DNA from 3 places in the Pseudomonas taetrolens genome. Region 3 is predicted to be linked to each of the others. Evidence: predicted binding sites of a transcription regulator. Region 3 holds the regulator's gene; each other region holds the start of a gene.
The links. Region 3 encodes FliA, which starts transcription of late flagellar genes. Its sites were predicted from a motif close to CTAAAGTTTNNNNNNNNNNNGCCGNTAA; they were not measured.

Region 1 (4,129 bases), 1.4 Mb from region 3:
GCTAAGGAGCTCATCATGGGCATTTTTGACTGGAAACACTGGGTCGTCATTCTGATCGTCGTGGTCCTGGTTTTCGGCACCAAAAAACTGAAAAACCTGGGTACTGACGTCGGCGAATCGATCAAAGGCTTTCGCAAGGCCATGAACGACGACGAAAAACCCGCTGAACCCGTGGTTCCGCCTGCACAGCCCACCGCTGCGCCACAACAGCCACACACCACTTCGACCTTGAACGAGCCGCACACGATTGACGTGCAGGCACAAAAAGTCGAAGAGCCGACCCGCAAAGACGTGTGAGCCAAAACTAATGTTCGGTATCAGCTTCAGTGAACTGCTGCTCGTCGGCCTCGTGGCCCTGCTGGTGCTCGGTCCAGAGCGCTTGCCAGGCGCCGCGCGAACCGCGGGGCTGTGGGTCGGGCGCTTGAAACGCAGTTTCAATGCGATCAAACAGGAAGTTGAACGTGAAATCGGCGCTGACGAAATTCGTCGGCAGCTGCACAACGAACACATCATGTCGATGGAAGAGGAAGCCAAGAAGATCCTGGCGCCTCTGCACGACGTCGTAAAGCCGCCAGTCACGCCGCCAGTTGCCCCTGCAACTGCGGTCGAGCCGGCCAGCCCTGCGCCCGTGAGCCTGACCAAGCCCCCATCCGACCCTGCGCCTCAACCGGCAGCGCCACACGACTCAACCCTGCCACCGCGAGCCCCTTAAGCGCATGAGCGACATCCCCAGAAACGAGAAGCCCGAAGACGACCAGCCAATGCCGCTGGTTTCGCACTTGACTGAACTGCGTACCCGTCTGTTGCGCTGCATCGCGGCAATTTTCCTGATCTTCGCCGGGCTGTTCGCCTTCACGCAGCAGATCTACACCCTGGTTTCCACACCATTGCGTGAATATCTGCCCGTGGGTGCCACGATGATCGCTACTGACGTGGCTTCGCCGTTCCTCACTCCGCTCAAGCTGACCATGATGGTCTCGCTGTTTATTGCGATTCCGGTGATCCTGCACCAGATCTGGGGCTTTATCGCTCCGGGCCTGTACAAGCACGAAAAGCGCATTGCCGTGCCGCTGCTGGTCTCCAGTATCTTCCTGTTCTATGCCGGAATGGCCTTTGCCTACTTTCTGGTGTTCCCGCTGGTGTTCAAGTTCTTCGCCGCGGCAACCCCTGAAGGGGTCTCGATGATGACCGACATCAGCAGCTACCTTGATTTCGTCATGACCCTGTTTTTTGCGTTCGGCGTGGCCTTTGAGATCCCGGTCGCGGTGGTTCTGCTGGTATGGATCGGCATTGTCGATGTCAAATACCTGCGCAAGATCCGACCGTACGTGATCATCGGCTGCTTCGTGATCGGCATGATCCTGACCCCGCCGGACATCTTTTCCCAGACCCTGCTGGCGATCCCGATGTGGATGCTGTTTGAAATCGGCATTCTGTTTGGCAGCTTGATCAGCAAGCGTGGCGACCACCCTGACGATCAACCGGCTGACAGCGACAACAATGCCCAACCGCCAGCGCCACACGCGTGAACCTGCTGCTCCTCGAAGAGGCTGATTTCATCGCTGCCGACCGCGTGATCCTGCGCGATCGGCGCCTGACTCACATGCAGGAGGTTCACCGGGCCGCCATTGGCGACAGTCTGCGGGTGGGCCGTATCGGCGGGTTGATGGGCAGTGCCGAACTGGTGCGCCTTGAACCCCGGGAAGCCGAGCTTAAAATCCTCAGTCTTGACCAGCCACCGCCGGAAAAACTGCCCCTCACGCTGTTGCTCGCCCTGCCGCGCCCGAAAATGCTGCGCCGGGTTCTGCAAACCGTAGCGTCGATGGGTGTGCCTCAAGTGGTGCTGGTAAACAGTTACCGGGTCGAGAAGAGCTTCTGGCAAACCCCGTTCCTGGAGCCCGAAGCCATTCGTGAACAGTTGATTCTGGGCCTGGAACAGTCACGCGACAGCGTATTGCCTGAGATCATTATCGAAAAGCGCTTCAAACCGTTCGTCGAAGACCGACTGCCAGCTCTGGTGGAAGGCACGCTGGGCCTGGTTGGCCATCCTGGTGATTATCCGGCCTGCCCCCGCGGGCTGAGTGAGGCGGTGACACTGGCCATCGGCCCTGAAGGCGGCTGGATCCCTTATGAAATCGATCTGCTGACCAAGGCTGGCTTGCAGCCGGTTCAACTGGGTGCTCGCATCCTGAGGGTTGAAACCGCCGTTACCGCCCTGCTCGCCCGCCTGTTCTAGCCTTCCCGGAATCTGTAGCCGCTGCAGCAGGGTGCGATACCTGCGGCAGCGGCTACATTTGACCTGCGTCACACATTCCGTCACTGCTCTACAGTTCCTGTCTGCCGCGCCGATGCCCTGATACCCCACTAAAGACCGAGAAGCACAGGCGATCGGGTTATTTCAGGAGCATCATCATGTACCGCTGGCTGGCTCAGTTTCTCGGCAACATAAGCGTCAATCGTAAGCTCAGCCTGGGCTTCGGTCTGGTATTGATATTGACCTTGCTGATCACCGCAACCGGCTGGAATGGCCTGGTTTCAGTGATCGACCGGGGCAACAAGCTGGCGACCATTTCGACCATCACCGCCCTGACCAAAGACCTGCGCATTGCCCGTTTTACCTATGAGCGACAACCCACGCCAGACACGCAACGCGAAGTGAATAACCGCCTGGGCGAGTTGGACGCCGCACTGGAGGTGTCGCGCAAACAACTGGTCACACCTGAGGATATCGTGCTGGTGCAGCAGCAACTGAACGCTGTCACCGACTACCGCCGTGCTTTTGCCGACATGCACCAGGGCGCTCAGAGCCAAGCTCAAGCATTTGAGCGCATGCAGCAGCAGGGCAATGTCCTGATCGACTTGAGCCAGAAGCTCTCGACGTTGCAAATGGTTAAGCGCAACCAGGACAGCCAGCAAGCCAAAACTCTGCTGATCAGTTGTGCGGTGCTGGCACTGCTGATCGGGATCATGGCCGCCTGGGCCATTACCCGCCAGATCGTCATCCCGCTGCAGCGCACGCTGAAGACCGTTGAATACATTGCGGCAGGTGACCTTACTCATAACACCCAAACCGACCGCAGCGACGAGCTGGGCCAGCTGCAGCAGGCTATTCAGCGAATGACCGAGAGTCTGCGCGAGTTGATTGGCGGCATAAGCGATGGCATCACTCAAATTGCCAGTGCTGCCGAAGAGCTGTCAGCGGTCACCGAGCAAACCAGTGCCGGGGTAAACAGCCAGAAAGTCGAAACCGATCAGGTGGCGACCGCCATGCACGAAATGGCCGCAACGGTGCAGGAAGTGGCACGTAACGCAGAAGAAGCCCGCGAAGCTGCATTCGCCGCCGACCAGCAAGCTCGCGAAGGCGACAAAGTCGTCGGGGAAGCCATCGCCCAGATCGAAAAACTGGCCCTGGAAGTGGGCCATTCAACCGAAGCCATGGGCCATCTCAAGCGCGAAAGCGACAAGATTGGCAGCGTGCTCGACGTGATCAAATCGGTCGCCCAGCAAACCAACCTGCTGGCGCTCAACGCGGCCATCGAAGCAGCACGGGCCGGCGAAGCCGGCCGGGGATTTGCCGTGGTTGCCGATGAAGTGCGTAGCCTGGCGCAACGTACCCAGAAGTCCACCGAAGAGATTGAAGAGCTCATCGAAGGTTTACAAAGCGGCACCCTGCAAGTGTCCAGCAGCATGGACAGCAGCCGCCTGCTGACCGATAACAGCGTCGAACTCACCCGCCGCGCAGGTGAATCGCTGAGCAACATTACCCGCACCGTGTCGACCATTCAGGGGATGAACCAGCAAATCGCGGCAGCTGCCGAGCAACAAAGTGCGGTAGCGGAAGAGATCAACCGCAGCGTGATTAACGTGCGTGACGTATCAGAACAGACCGCCGCTGCCAGCGAAGAAACCGCAGCGTCCAGCATCGAGCTGGCACGACTGGGTACGCATTTGCAGACACTGGTGGGGCGTTTCAAGGTTTGATCATCACCCTGTAGGCGCGAGCAGGCTCGCGCCTACAGGGGGTTTTACAGTACCTGACGCAAGAACGCCTGGGCACGCAGGTCTTTAGGTGAGTTGAAGAAGTCCTCCGGCGCAGAGTCTTCCAGCAACTTGCCATGATCAAAGAACA
Region 2 (4,129 bases), 2.2 Mb from region 3:
TCCATCGAGTACGGGGACTTTTTCTTGCCATGACGCTCGATCGGGATTGCGTGCTTTTCAGCGTAATCCATCAGCTTTTCACGCGAGAGCAAGTCCCACTCACGCCAAGGAGCAATCACTTTGACCCCTGGTTTCAGCGCATAGGCACCCAGTTCGAAGCGAACCTGATCATTACCTTTGCCGGTAGCGCCGTGGGAAATGGCATCGGCGCCGGTTTCGTTGGCGATTTCAATCAGACGTTTGGCAATCAGCGGACGTGCGATGGAAGTACCCAGCAGGTACTCGCCTTCGTAAACGGTGTTGGCACGGAACATCGGGAAAACGAAGTCACGAACAAACTCTTCGCGCAGGTCATCAATGTAGATTTCCTTGACGCCCATGGCTTGTGCCTTGGCGCGTGCAGGTTCGACCTCTTCGCCCTGACCAAGGTCAGCGGTGAAGGTTACGACTTCACAGTTATAAGTATCCTGCAGCCACTTAAGGATCACCGAAGTGTCCAGGCCGCCCGAATAAGCCAGAACGACCTTGTTTACGTCCGCCATGCCATCACTCCACGGGTTGTTCGAAAAGCCGAACAGTCTACCGCTCAAGTGTATTAATTTACAGAGGCGCGACAGCTTAAGACGACAAAGCGACAGTTAGTTTCAAAGGCGCGACTCAAGCAGATTTTTTAGCGTACTTCTGAAGAGGAGGTTGTGCTGGTTATCGGAACTGATTTTTCAGGCACTGGAAGGCGCTCAAGCCGCACGCTGACACGACGGTTTTTCGCACGATTCACAGCACTGGTGTTCGCTGCCAAGGGGTATTGTTCCCCATGAAACCGCAGTGTGATCTGTGACTCTTGCAGGCCGTTTTCCTTGAAGTAATCCATAACGGCTAACGCCCGACGGCGTGACAGCTCGCGATTGGTCAAACGATTGCCTGTATTGTCCGAATAGCCATCAAGAAAGACGTGATTGACCGTCGGGTCTGCCTTCAAGTAGTCCACCACCACTTGCAGGCTGTTCCGGGCCTGAGCATCCAGTTCGGTTCCGCTGCCCGGAAAACCGATCCGGCTTTGCCGCACCTGTTCAAAATTCCTGGGCAGCAGCTTGACGGTACAGGCTTCGTAATCCGCATACGCTTGACGGAATTTCACCGGTAAAAGACGCACCTCCGACACTTGGCCTTCACGGGAATAATGCCTGACCACTGGACTTCTCCCCTCCAGCAGACCACGAAACAACCCTCCGGCCTGGCTTTGAGAGCTGTTGAACAGAACCTGACCCCGACCGATGCGCACAGCCCCCAAACTTATGTCACCCCGCCCCGGCTGCCAGGGGGCAGCCGCTGCCAAGAGGGTCGCAGAGCCTTCTCCCAGCATTGAGTTGTAGGCATTCAGTCGGAAAACAGCTTGCTCACCGGCGCGACGCACGAAGGCTCCAGAACCAAAATCGGTAATGGGCTGAATCAGACGACACTCGAACTGATCGCCTTCAACCTTCCACTCCACACTCTCCAGTCGCGTCTGAAAAGTCAGGGCCATGGCAGGCAGGCAGGTAAACAGACCGAACAGAATGAGATAACACTGGCGCACGGGAGGCTCCACAGGCTTGTACTGCAAAAAATCAGTCAGCCGGTTACGGCATACCCTGGATATATCGGTTAGCCGCTACAAAACTTGATAGCGAGTGCCTGAGAGAGTCTTTTCCGGTAGCATTCACATCAGTTTGACCCGCCTGGAATCCCCAATGTCTGACCGCCTGACCCTGCTGCGTCCCGACGACTGGCATATACATCTTCGCGATGGTGCTGTGTTGCCCCACACTGTCGCGGATGTTGCGCGCACCTTTGGCCGCGCCATCATCATGCCTAACCTGGTACCTCCGGTGCGTAATGCGGCCGAAGCCGATGCCTACCGCCAACGCATTCTGGCGGCTCGCCCGGCTGGTAGCCGTTTCGAGCCGTTGATGGTGCTGTACCTCACTGACCGAACCCAGCCAGAGGACATTCGCACGGCCAAGGCCAGCGGCTTCGTCCATGCTGCCAAGCTGTATCCGGCTGGAGCAACGACCAATTCCGACTCTGGTGTCACCAGCATCGATGCGATCTTCCCGGTCCTCGAAGCCATGGCCGAAGTCGGCATGCCATTGCTGATACACGGCGAAGTCACCCGCGCCAACGTGGATGTGTTTGATCGCGAGAAAATCTTCATCGACGAGCATATGCGTCGTGTCGTGGAACGCTTCCCGACCCTGAAGGTTGTCTTTGAGCACATCACCACCGCAGATGCGGTGCAGTTCGTCACCGAGGCTTCGGCCAATGTGGGCGCAACCATCACGGCTCATCACCTACTTTACAACCGCAATCACATGCTGGTGGGCGGCATTCGCCCGCACTTCTATTGCCTGCCGATCCTCAAGCGCAACACCCACCAGGAAGCCCTGCTGGATGCGGCCACCAGCGGCAGCGCGAAGTTCTTCCTTGGCACAGACTCGGCTCCGCACGCCCAGCACGCCAAGGAAGCTGCTTGTGGCTGTGCCGGTTGCTACACCGCCTATGCAGCCATTGAGATGTACGCTGAAGCCTTCGAGCAACGCAATGCGCTCGACAAACTGGAAGCCTTTGCCAGCTTGAACGGCCCTCGCTTCTATGGCCTGCCTGCCAGCACTGAACACATCACCCTGGTTCGCCAGGAGTGGACCGCCCCTGCCAGCCTGCCTTTCGGCGAGCTGAATGTAATTCCGCTGCGCGCCGGTGAAAAACTGCGCTGGCGCCTGCTGGAGGAACAACTGTGAGTGACGACCATTTTGATGACGAACACGAAGGCGGTCATGGTGGCCCACGCCATCCGATGGCCGAGCGCTTTCGCGGCTATCTGCCGGTCGTAATCGACGTTGAAACCGGCGGCTTCAACTGCGCCACTGATGCACTTCTGGAAATAGCCGCTGTCACGATCGGCATGGATGAGAAAGGCTTTGTGTTCCCGGAACACACCTACTTCCATCGTGTTGAGCCTTTTGAAGGCGCCAATATCGAAGCCGCCGCGCTGGAATTCACCGGGATCAAGCTGGATCACCCACTGCGCATGGCGGTCAGTGAAGAGACTGCGTTGACCGACATCTTCCGCGGCGTACGCAAGGCACTGAAAGCCAATGGTTGCAAGCGTGCCATTCTGGTAGGGCATAACAGCAGTTTCGACCTGGGCTTCCTCAACGCGGCGGTTGCACGCCTCGACATGAAGCGCAATCCGTTTCATCCGTTCTCCAGTTTCGATACCGCCACCCTCGCGGGCCTGGCTTACGGTCAAACCGTGCTGGCCAAGGCATGCCAGACCGCTGACATCGACTTTGACGGACGCGAAGCTCATTCGGCACGCTACGACACAGAAAAAACCGCCGAGCTGTTCTGCGGTATCGTTAACCGCTGGAAGCAAATGGGCGGCTGGAAAGACTTCAACGACTGATCCTGTTGTTTACCCCTTCTGCGCTACATAAAAAGCCGGGCCCTGCTGCCCGGCTTTTTTGTCCGCGACAATCGGTCGTCGACGGCAGCCCGGTAGAAAGGTGCCCCAGACCGTTCGTCAGCAGACGTCAGACAAAGCGCAATCAAGACCCAATGCACTTTGACAATCATTCTCGTTAACATTAAGATCCAAGGCATTGAATCCCAACCAGCGATGGTTCTTATTTATGTACGTTTGCCTTTGCACTGGCGTCACCGATGGAAAAATCCGCGACGCAATCTACGACGGTTGCTGCAGCTATCGCGAAGTCCGCGAAGCAACCGGTGTTGCCAGCCAATGCGGCAAATGTGCCTGCCTAGCCAAACAAGTGGTACGCGAAACGCTGTCTTCGCTACAAGCCAGCCAGACGGTGATGAGCTATCCGGCAGAATTTTCGGTCGCCTGATTCACCCGTTTTAAAGAACCGGACTTAGTGTCCGGTTTTTTTATGCCCATAATTCAAGTGCTTACGCCCTAGACGCGGAACACAAACATTCTTATTCCGATTAATTTTCATTTATTATTCAAACACTTAGGTTTGACAGTCGTAAGTGTGCGGCTCAAACTCTGCTTTATATACGGTTAATTAAGGCAGGCCCAAGCCATGAAAGGCGATATCTCAGTCATCCAGCACCTCAATAAAAT
Region 3 (4,129 bases):
GCCTGGGTGAGGTGTTGAGTCTGGCCATCGGTCACGAGTTGCCGGTGGCCTACCTCACGGACGGTCCTCGTATCCCCGATGACCTTCACCTGCCGCGGCGTCACCAGTTGGTGAGTCGTGCAGTCAGTGTGCAAATGCAGGAAGAACCCAGCGAAGAGGCCATGGCCGATATGTTCGCTGATATCTATCACAGCCCCCCCAAGCGGGTCGGCTGAGTTAGCTACGATTACGTTGCAATGTACCTACATTGATGGTCTGCAAGGTGTTGTTCCGCTGGGGAACGCGCAGCCAACCTATGTAGCCGCGCCTAAGTAAGACAAGGTAAAGAAAGATCATGGGCAGCATGCATCCCGTACAGGTTATCGCAGTGACCGGCGGCAAGGGTGGCGTCGGTAAAACTAACGTGTCAGTCAACTTGTCCATCGCGCTGGCCGAGTTGGGCAGGCGCGTCATGTTGATGGACGCTGACCTTGGGTTGGCGAATGTTGATGTCCTGCTCGGACTGACGCCCAAATTTACCCTGGCCGATGTGGTCGAGGGGCGTTGCGAGCTGCGTGACGTATTGGTGCAAGGCCCTGGCGGGATTCGCATTGTGCCGGCGGCCTCAGGCACCCAGAGCATGGTTCATTTAAGCCCGGCGCAACACGCCGGCCTGATTCAGGCGTTCAGCGACCTGGGCGACAATCTGGACGTACTGGTGATCGACACGGCGGCCGGGATCGGCGAGTCGGTGGTGAGCTTCGTGCGCGCCGCTCAGGAAGTGCTGCTGGTGGTGTGCGACGAGCCGACGTCGATCACCGATGCCTATGCCTTGATCAAGCTGCTGAATCGTGATTACGGCATGAACCGCTTTCGCGTGCTGGCAAACATGGCCCAAAGCCCGCAGGAGGGTCGCAACCTGTTCGCCAAACTGACCAAGGTCACTGACCGTTTTCTCGATGTGGCCCTGCAATACGTAGGCGCCGTGCCCTACGACGAATGCGTGCGCAAGGCGGTGCAAAAACAGCGGGCTGTCTACGAAGCATTCCCGCGCTCCAAATGCTCGCTGGCGTTCAAGGCCATTGCGCAGAAAGTCGATACCTGGCCATTGCCGGCCAACCCCCGTGGGCACATGGAATTTTTTGTTGAGCGTCTGGTGCGCCAGGGTGGGGGGCGGATCTGATGACGGCCAGCGGTTATCGCATGTACAGCAAGTCGTCACGCGACAGCCAGTATGAGCTGATCGAGCGCTATGCGCCGCTGGTCAAGCGCATTGCGTATCACCTGCTGGCGCGCTTGCCTGCCAGCGTGCAGGTGGATGACCTGATTCAGGCGGGGATGATCGGCCTGCTTGAAGTGTCGACCAAATACGACGCAACCAAAGGCGCGAGTTTCGAGACCTATGCGGGGATCCGCATTCGTGGCGCGATGCTCGACGAAGTGCGCAAGGGTGACTGGGCACCGCGCTCGGTGCACCGCAATACCCGTATGGTCAGTGACGCCATTCGGGTAATTGAAGCAAAAACCGGCTGTGACGCTAAAGATCATGAAGTTGCGGCCGAACTCCAGTTAAGCCTTGATGATTATTACGCGATTTTGAATGACACCCTGGGCAGTCGCCTGTTCAGTTTTGACGACCTGCTGCAGGACGGTGAACACGAAGGGCTGCACGAGGATGGCGCGAGCGCTCAACTCGGGCCTTCGCGGGATCTGGAAGACCAGCGGTTTCAGACGGCGCTCGCCGACGCCATCGCCAATTTGCCGGAGCGTGAGCGCCTGGTACTGGCGCTGTATTACGACGAAGAACTGAACCTCAAAGAAATCGGCGAGGTGCTGGGGGTGAGCGAATCGCGGGTCAGCCAGCTGCACAGCCAGTGCGCCGCACGATTGCGCGCACGTCTGGCCCAGTGGCGAGCACACTGATCGCATAGGCCCCCTGTAGGGGCGAGCTTGCTCGCGATGCGGTTTACGCGGCCTCATCGCGAGCAAGCTCGCTCCTGCAGGTTCTGAGACGTATTAACCGAATTGATTGAATGGCGCGCTCACAGGCTGGGCGCGTTTAAAACTGCTTGGAGGTCGAATTGGACAAGAACATGAAAATCCTCATCGTTGATGATTTTTCAACGATGCGGCGGATCATCAAAAACCTGTTGCGTGACCTCGGGTTCACCAACACGGTCGAGGCAGATGACGGTATTACCGCGCTGCCGCTCCTTAACCAGGGTCACATCGACTTTTTGGTGACGGACTGGAACATGCCGGGCATGACCGGTATCGAGTTACTGCGCCACGTGCGGGCCGACGAAAAGCTCAAGCATTTGCCTGTGCTGATGGTGACCGCCGAAGCCAAGCGTGAACAGATCATCGAAGCCGCCCAGGCCGGGGTTAATGGCTATGTGGTCAAGCCGTTCACGGCGATCGCACTCAAAGACAAGATTGAAAAAATCTTTGATCGCATCGGCTGATCGGTTTGCCTCGGGGGCGTTATGGAGCAGCAAGAATCTACATTGGGCGAGTTTGAGTCGACCCTGAAAAAACATGCACGGGAATTGGTCGAAAGCCTTGAAAACGGCCAGTTCGGCGATGCGGTGCAACTGATTCATGAACTGAACCAGACCCGCGACCGCGGACTGTATCGGGAAGTCGGCAAGCTGACCCGTGAATTGCACAGTGCCATCGTCAACTTTCATATTGACCCGACGGTGCCGCAAGCTGAAGAAGTGTCGCAGATCACGGATGCCACTGAGCGTTTGGCTTATGTTGTGCGCCTGACGGAAGCGGCTGCCAATCGAACCATGGACCTGGTTGAACACTGCACGCCACTGGTCAACGGCCAGGGGCAGGAAGCCAAAGCCCTGAGTGCTGACTGGGGACGCTTTATGCGGCGCGAGATCGGTGCTGAAGAGTTTCGTGAGCTGGCGCGCCGGGTTGACAGTTTTCTGACGCGCAGTGATCGCGACAATCAGGTGGTGTCCGCTCATCTCACCGACATCATGCTGGCCCAGGATTACCAGGATCTCACCGGTCAAGTGATCAAACGGGTGACGCAACTGGTCACGGATGTCGAAAGCAATCTGCTCAAGCTGGTGCTCATGGCGAGCCAGGTCGATCGCTTCGCAGGGATCGAACATGACCGTGAAGCCCTGCGCGCTGAAAATAATTCGCAAAAAAACCAAGCGAAGGGTGAAGGTCCGCAGATTCATGCCGATAAGCGTAATGACGTCGTATCCGGTCAGGATGATGTAGACGATTTGCTGTCCAGTTTAGGTTTCTAGGTCTTGAGTTGGCGCGCGGGCGCTGTTGTCCGACGGCGTCGCACAGACCTACTTCAAGGAGCACATACATGAGCTTCGGCGCCGATGAAGAAATCCTTCAGGATTTCCTGGTTGAAGCCGGCGAGATTCTAGAGCTGTTGTCCGAACAACTGGTTGAGCTGGAAAGCCGACCGGACGATGCGGATTTGCTCAATGCAATCTTTCGCGGTTTTCACACTGTAAAAGGGGGCGCCGGCTTTTTGCAGCTGCATGAGCTGGTGGAGTGCTGCCACATTGCCGAGAACGTTTTCGACATCCTGCGCAAGGGTGAGCGCAAGGTCGACTCGGAATTGATGGACGTGGTGCTGGAAGCGCTGGACGCCGTCAATGGCATGTTCACCCAAGTGCGCGAGCGCAGCCCGGTCACGGCGGCAACGCCCGAGTTGCTGGCGGCACTGGCGCGCCTGGCAGAACCTGCAGCGCTGGTGGTGCCTGAACCGCAACCCGCAGCGGCTGTGACCAGCGACAGCAGCGATATCACCGATGACGAGTTCGAGTTGCTTCTGGACTCGTTGAATGCAATCAAGGCCGATGCCCCGGCCATCGCCGCCAGTGATGACATCAGCGATGCCGAGTTCGAGTCGCTGCTCGATCAGTTGCACGGCAAGGGGCGTTTCTCTGCGGACACCGTGGCGGACACGGTACCCGATGCGGTACCTGCCGCCGCTGTAGAGCCCGCCGAAACTGGCAATGAAATCACTGACGATGAGTTTGAAGCGTTACTGGATCAGTTGCATGGCAAAGGTGCATTCAGCAGCGATGCGCTGCAGGCATCCGCCGTACCTGTCACCGAGGCTGCCGTCTCGGCCACGGTTGCCGCGCCATCCGCAGCGCCT

Region 1: DQN55_RS20855 (methyl-accepting chemotaxis protein) is a predicted target of FliA. The motif match lies at 2,325-2,352, and genes of this name have one in related genera.
Region 2: DQN55_RS04910 (flagellar protein MotY) is a predicted target of FliA. The motif match lies at 1,638-1,665, and genes of this name have one in related genera.

The regions. Positions count from the first base shown of each region.
Region 1 covers NZ_LS483370.1:4,533,273-4,537,401, forward strand. The annotation lists gene DQN55_RS20835 (twin-arginine translocase TatA/TatE family subunit) at 16-297, shown strand; gene tatB (Sec-independent protein translocase protein TatB) at 308-712, shown strand; gene tatC (twin-arginine translocase subunit TatC) at 717-1,529, shown strand; gene DQN55_RS20850 (16S rRNA (uracil(1498)-N(3))-methyltransferase) at 1,526-2,236, shown strand; gene DQN55_RS20855 (methyl-accepting chemotaxis protein) at 2,413-3,981, shown strand; gene DQN55_RS20860 (amino acid ABC transporter ATP-binding protein) at 4,026-4,129, opposite strand, start outside.
Region 2 covers NZ_LS483370.1:1,015,855-1,019,983, reverse strand. The annotation lists gene DQN55_RS04915 (argininosuccinate synthase) at 1-542, opposite strand, end outside; gene DQN55_RS04910 (flagellar protein MotY) at 671-1,576, opposite strand; gene pyrC (dihydroorotase) at 1,731-2,777, shown strand; gene rnt (ribonuclease T) at 2,774-3,445, shown strand; gene DQN55_RS04895 (bacterioferritin-associated ferredoxin) at 3,672-3,890, shown strand; gene bfr (bacterioferritin) at 4,089-4,129, shown strand, end outside.
Region 3 covers NZ_LS483370.1:3,170,426-3,174,554, reverse strand. The annotation lists gene flhF (flagellar biosynthesis protein FlhF) at 1-215, shown strand, start outside; gene fleN (flagellar synthesis regulator FleN) at 335-1,162, shown strand; gene fliA (RNA polymerase sigma factor FliA) at 1,159-1,902, shown strand; gene DQN55_RS14625 (chemotaxis response regulator CheY) at 2,073-2,444, shown strand; gene DQN55_RS14620 (protein phosphatase CheZ) at 2,466-3,254, shown strand; gene DQN55_RS14615 (chemotaxis protein CheA) at 3,323-4,129, shown strand, end outside.